3 regions of the Neptunomonas phycophila genome follow, and region 1 is predicted to be linked to each of the others. Evidence: predicted binding sites of a transcription regulator. Region 1 holds the regulator's gene; each other region holds the start of a gene.

Region 1 (2,280 bases):
CATACGAAATAGTCTAGGTATGAGCTTGTCTGGTGGAGAACGACGCCGAGTCGAAATAGCGCGTGCCCTAGCCTCCGAGCCCGCTTTTATTTTGTTAGACGAACCCTTTGCAGGGGTTGACCCAATCTCTGTAAATGATATTAAAAAGACGATAAAACACCTACAATCAAAAGGTATTGGAGTCTTAATAACGGACCACAATGTCAGAGAAACACTAGACATTTGTGAGAAAGCCTACATAGTCAGTGAAGGTGTTATCCTAGCTGAAGGCGAGCCAAGCGATATACTGGCAAATGAAAAAGTTCGTGCTGCTTACCTCGGCGAATCGTTTCGACTATAAGCAACACCTCGTGTTTTCTGGAGTCTACTTGTAATTTATGAAGCAGTCATTACAGTTAAAAATGGGGCAACATCTCACGATGACCCCACAATTACAGCAAGCAATTCGCTTACTGCAATTATCGACACTTGATCTACAGCAGGAGATTCAATCTGCATTAGACAGCAATCCCATGCTGGAAACTAATGAAGACAGTGAAGACAATGCGGCTCCGCAGGACAACTCTACACAGAGCGAGCAGCCTAGCAATTCAGATCAAACCCCATCGGAATACACGGCGCAAACAACACAAGAATCGACACAATCTGACGACCAAGAACCCGACTCTTTTGACGACAAGTGGAACGATGACATCCCCAGTGAGTTATCAACCGATTCATCTTGGGACGACACTTACCAAACTAGCAGCAACACATCGAGCACAAGTAATCGTGACGATGACAGCTTTTTTGAATCGAATGATAGTGCCGAGGAGAGTCTCCAAGACCATTTGCTATGGCAACTTAACCTAACAAGGATGTCCGCAGACGACCGTTTAGTTGCTGAAGCCATTATCGATGCGATCGACAACGAAGGCTATTTACGCCTTAACATTGAAGAGCTGCTTGAAGACTTTAAACGCCAAGAACCAGAACGCTTCCAAGAAGCAGAACTGGAAGAGTTCGAAGCCGTATTGCATCGCGTACAGCAGTTTGATCCGCCCGGTGTAGCGGCCCGCGACTTAGGTGAATGCCTGTGCATACAATTAAAACAATTACCTGAGCCGCCTCCTTTGTTAGCGCAAACATTGAACTTGTGCCAACATTATATCCACTTACTGGGTAACCATGATTACAAACAATTGATGCGCAAGCTACGCATCAAAGAACCACAATTACAGGCTATTATTGAACTCATTCAAACGCTAAACCCGCAGCCGGGAGCAATGATTTCACCTTCAAAAGCTGAATATGTGATTCCAGATGTTTTTGTGGAAAAGCTCAAAGGTGTTTGGACCGTGCGCTTGAATTCTGAAGCTTCACCTAATTTACGGATCAACACTCAGTATGCTGATTTGATTCGCCGAGCGGACTCCAGCGCGGATAACACCTATTTAAAAAACCATTTACAGGAAGCACGCTGGTTTATTAAGAGTCTACTCAGCCGAAATGAAACTCTGCTAAAAGTTTCAAGTCAAATTATCGAAAGGCAAGTAGATTTTCTTGAGCATGGTGAAGAAGCTATGAAGCCCATGGTGTTACATGACATTGCCGAAGCAGTTGAGATGCACGAATCCACTATCTCACGTGTGACGACACAAAAATTCATGCACACACCTCGCGGAATATTTGAGCTAAAGTACTTCTTTTCAAGCCATGTCAACACCAGCGATGGTGGCGCAGCCTCATCAACAGCCATACGAGCGGTCATAAAAAAACTGATAGCTGCCGAAAACCCTGCTAAACCTTTAAGTGATAGTAAAATTGCTCAACTTCTCGATGAAGAAGGAATCCAGGTCGCTCGAAGGACGATCGCCAAATATCGCGAAGCGATGGGAATCGCTCCTTCTAATGAACGCAAGCGTCTGGTTTAATAACGATACGCATACGACTGAAGAGTCGTGCTAAGGAGACAATCTATGCAGATCAATATCACAGGTCACCATGTAGAACTGACTGAAGCACTGTCCGAGTATGTACACACTAAGTTTGACAAGCTAGAACGCCATTTCGATAACATCACTAACGTACAAGTGACCTTGAGTGTTGATAAACAGCGGCAAATTGCCGAAGCTGACATGCATATTGCTGGAGGCGAAATATTTGCAACCAGTGAGCAGCCGGATATGTATGCGGCCATTGATGCCCTGACGGATAAGCTAGACCGTCAAATCATCAAACATAAAGAAAAGCTCAAGAGCCATAAATAACCTTCTAATAACTAATTGAAGTCATATGCCC
Region 2 (2,280 bases), 2.0 Mb from region 1:
ACGTTGGAAGCCTCTAACATTCCTTGGCGCAAAATACCTAAGCCTTCTTCACCGGGCTGGGCTACTTGTGGTGCACCACTGGCAGCTGTTTCCAGGAACAGGTTCTGACCAATCGCTTGCAAGCCTTGGGGGTTAACGAAATCGGCAATTTCTAAGGTACCAATTTGAGTGGGCGTAGCGTCACCGGCAACAACGACCTCGACTGTTCCATCCACGCCTACGGTAAAGCTTTGCACATCATCAGGAAGGGTAATGGCAGGTTCTATTAAATAGCCTTCGGCCGTTACCAACTCATTGTCTGAATTAAGATGAAACTGCCCGTTGCGGGTATAGCCTATATCCCCGTTAGGCATGGTGACTTGAAAAAAGCCACGCCCATTAATTGCCACATCAAATGTTTCGTCGGTAACTTGAATCTCACCGGTACTAAACATTTTCTGAGTACCCACTACACGCACACCATTACCCAGCTGCAGACCGGACGGTAATTGATTACCTTCTGCCGTCTCTGCTCCTGGCTGGCGAACTGTCTGATAGAGCAAATCTTCAAATACGGCACGGTCTTTCTTGAATCCAACCGTACTGACGTTAGCTAGGTTATTGGAGATAACTTTTAATGACGTATCTTGAGCCGACAACCCTGTTTTAGCGACAAATAATGCACCGTGCATAAAAGCTCCTCCCTTAATTCAACGACAAGATAGATGTAGCCGCTGAAGACACTTCTTCAGCCGTTTTCATCATGCGTATATTCATTTCAAACTGGCGAGATTCGGTAATAATGCTGGTCATCTCATGCACAGCATTCACATTACTCGTTTCTACATATCCAGAGCGTATCTTTAAATTTAAATCAGGCGGCTGCACCGCATTAGCATCCACATGCATTAGTCCATCAAGACCTTTAAAGCTGGTTGCTGGATCAAGCGTTACTAATTTAATGCGGTCAATAACGAGCAACTCAACGGCATCTTCACCCTGAGGCTGGATAGATATTGTGCCATCGGTGCCTATGTCTATTTGGTCGAAGGGCGGAATAACGATTGGTACGCCTCCGTTACCCATTACCGGCAATCCACTGCCTGTCACTAATTCATTAGCGGCATTAATCTGCAGCTCACCACTGCGTGTATAGCCTTCGTTGCCGTCAGCCCCTATAACGGCAAACCAACCATCACCATCAACGGCAATATCTAGCTCTCGCTCCGTGCTGATAAAAGTACCTGCTGTACGATCGGTAGCCGGACGCTCAGTTTGTGCATAAACACGTGAGGCAAACCCTTCGCCAAAAACTTGCATTGCGCGGGCTTGAGACAAGTCTGCTTTAAAACCTGAGGTATTGGCATTTGCTAGATTGTTAGCATGGGCTTGTTGCGAAAGCATATTTTCGCGAGCGCCGCTCATTGCTATATAAACTAATTTATCCATGGTTAGACCGGAAAACCTTTGCCGTTTTTTATCGTTACTTATGACAAAAGCAAAGGGCGTGCCAACCGTTCAAACAGTTGTTTGTAGGCATGAAACAAGGCAAGAAAAAAGAAAGGCCGCAGAAGCGGCCTTGTCATTCGTTAAATTACTATTAAATCTGCAAAATAGACTGGGTGACGGTATTCAGGGTTTCTAATGTTTTAGAGTTCGCCTGGAAGTTACGCTGTGCTTCAATCAATTTAACCAATTCAGATGACAAATCTACGTTCGATTGCTCAAGCGCTGCCGATGTCAACGTACCATTTAAACCTGTTCCTGGTGGGTTAAGCACAGCTGCCCCCGAATCAAACGTAGCAATCCATTCGGTATCCCCACTTGATTGCAAACCAGACTGGTTAGCGAACGTTGCGATAGACACCAACCCTAGCTTTTGAGTTTGACCGTTACTAAAGCTAGCCACCATCTCGCCGTTTTCAGAGAAAGCCACGCCAATCAGGTCTCCTTTGGGATAACCATCTTGCGAAGAGCTTTTAACGATTGAGTCGGATGCAAACTGACTAGAGCCTGTAATATCAAGCTGCACACCCACTAACGAGTCTACATCACTATCAAGCAGCGTATCATTAGGGTTAGCTGGGTCTGCACCTAGAATGGTAATGTTAGGTGCTGTGCCGCCATCAGGAACTTCTTCACCGTTCACTTCGGCTAACTTACCAGTCGTAGAGTTAAACTTGATAACAATAGGGCCTACTTCTGTTTTATCCGTCAAGAAACCACTCTCACCTGGATCTACAACCTTACCCAAGTTCAATTGTTGCTCATCATTTAGATAAGCATACATACGATAAGCGC
Region 3 (2,280 bases), on a different contig from region 1:
TGCGCACAGAACCGTCAGCGCTGATTACTTTAACTTGTTGGTTAATTTTAGCAGTACCACGCTTGATACGGCCGACACCGATAACACCCACGTAGCTGTTATAGTCTAATGCAGAAATTTGCATTTGCAGCGGACCATCAACGTCTACTTCTGGGGGATTAACGTGCTCAACGATAGCTTCAAACAGAGGAGTCATGTCTTCAGCAAGGTTGTCGTGCTCTAAACCTGCAATACCATTTAACGCAGACGCATAAATGATAGGGAAGTCGAGCTGCTCATCTGTTGCGCCTAATGAGTCGAATAGGTCGAATACTAAGTCGACGGCACGGTCAGGGTTTGCGCCTGGACGGTCAACCTTGTTAACAACAACGATCGGGCGAAGGCCCTGATCGAATGCTTTTTGCGTTACAAAGCGCGTTTGCGGCATAGGGCCGTCAACAGCATCAACTAATAGACATACGCAGTCTACCATCGACAATACGCGCTCTACTTCGCCACCAAAATCGGCATGCCCTGGAGTATCCACGATATTGATGTGATAGTCATTCCATTCGATGGCTGTGTTTTTTGCCAAAATGGTAATGCCGCGTTCTTTCTCCTGGTCATTGGAGTCCATGATGCGTTCAGTGCCTTCATCACGACGGCCCAGGGTGCCCGATTGCTGCAAAAGTTTGTCAACCAAAGTCGTTTTACCATGGTCAACGTGAGCAATGATGGCGATGTTTCTCAGCTTATCAATCACGTGGATGTACCCAGATTATATTTAAAAATAAAGCGCGCATTATACACGTAAATTGCGAGTGGGATGCTGAATAATTGACCAATTAAAAAGGTTTTTTAAGGAAGCACTTTTTTTTAGGTTAGAGTAAGATGCTGATGACCCTTTATAAGGCGTTAAAAAGCCATTATGCATCTTTTTGGTGCTTTAATATGTGTTTTGTTTGTTTTTGGTGCGTTTGATGGTCAAAAGGGTGCGCTTAATGCCTGTTTTAAAGGGGGTTGAGTGTGGCATGAAGTTTGCTGCCTAAAAGCAACCGGCAAAAAAGCCGATTTTTAGGACCTGTTTTTACGTAAACGCGTCTGGCAAATTCTAAATTGGAGAGAGCCACATGTCAGAGAAGACTCTGAAGTTAATCGAAGAAAATGATGTTAAGTGGATCGATATGCGATTCACAGATACCCAAGGTAAAGAACAGCACGTTACTATTCCTGTTACGCAGATGGGTGACGACTTCTTTGAAGAAGGTAAAATGTTCGATGGTTCTTCTATCTCTGGATGGAAAGGTATCAACGAATCTGACATGATTTTGCAGCCAGACGACGCTGCTTCAGTACTTGATCCCTTCGCTGAAGAGTCAACGGTTATCGTGCGTTGTAACATTGTTGAGCCAATGACTGGACAAGGTTACGAGCGTGACCCTCGCTCTGTTGCAAACCGTGCTGAAGAATACTTAAAGTCTACAGGTATCGCCGATACTGCTTTCTTTGGTCCAGAACCAGAATTCTTCGTTTTTGATGAAGTGCATTTCCACTCAGATATGAGCGGTTGCGGCTATAAAGTGTCTTCTGAAGAAGCAGCATGGTCTTCTAACAGCAAGTTCGAAGGCGGTAACACGGGTCACCGTCCACGTGTTAAAGGCGGTTACTTCCCAGTACCACCTGTTGATTCTTTGCATGACTTGCGTGCAAATATGTGTAACGCAATGACAGCAATGGGCTTAGACGTTGAAGTTCATCACCATGAAGTTGCAACAGCTGGTCAGTGTGAGATCGGTGCTGGTGCAAACACATTGGTTAAGAAAGCTGACGAAGTTCAGGTTCTTAAATACTGCGTACATAATGTTGCTCACGCTTACGGCAAAACAGCGACGTTCATGCCTAAGCCTATCGTAGGTGATAACGGTTCTGGTATGCACGTTCACCAGTCATTGACTAAAGATGGCAAAAACATCTTTGCTGGTGATGTGTATGCGGGTATGAGTGAAACAGCGTTGTTCTACATTGGTGGTATCATCAAGCACGCTAAAGCACTGAATGCGATCACTAACCCGGGTACAAACTCTTACAAGCGTTTGGTTCCAGGTTTTGAAGCACCTGTTATGTTGGCTTATTCTGCTCGTAACCGTTCTGCTTCTATCCGTATTCCTTACGTTACTAGCGATAAAGCTCGTCGTATCGAAACGCGTTTCCCTGACCCAATTGCTAACCCATACCTGTGCTTCGCTGCCTTGATGATGGCGGGTCTTGACGGTATTCAGAACAAAATCCACCCTGGCGATG

Evidence for each region. Region 1 encodes sigma-54, which starts transcription at its own class of promoters, with help from an activator protein. Its sites were predicted from a motif close to TGGCACNNNNNTTGCTNT; they were not measured.
Region 2: the regulator sigma-54 is predicted to act here: its motif matches at 1,475-1,492, upstream of BS617_RS02035 (flagellar basal body rod protein FlgF).
Region 3: the regulator sigma-54 is predicted to act here: its motif matches at 1,007-1,024, upstream of glnA (glutamate--ammonia ligase).

The regions. Positions count from the first base shown of each region.
Region 1 is NZ_MRCI01000001.1:2,398,808-2,401,087, forward strand. Features, by position in the region: gene lptB (LPS export ABC transporter ATP-binding protein) at 1-340, shown strand, start outside; gene BS617_RS10900 (RNA polymerase factor sigma-54) at 378-1,913, shown strand; gene hpf (ribosome hibernation promoting factor) at 1,959-2,249, shown strand; gene ptsN (PTS IIA-like nitrogen regulatory protein PtsN) at 2,275-2,280, shown strand, end outside.
Region 2 is NZ_MRCI01000001.1:438,764-441,043, reverse strand. Features, by position in the region: gene flgG (flagellar basal-body rod protein FlgG) at 1-671, opposite strand, end outside; gene BS617_RS02035 (flagellar basal body rod protein FlgF) at 685-1,428, opposite strand; gene BS617_RS02030 (flagellar hook protein FlgE) at 1,580-2,280, opposite strand, start outside.
Region 3 is NZ_MRCI01000005.1:30,923-33,202, reverse strand. Features, by position in the region: gene typA (translational GTPase TypA) at 1-742, opposite strand, end outside; gene glnA (glutamate--ammonia ligase) at 1,110-2,280, shown strand, end outside.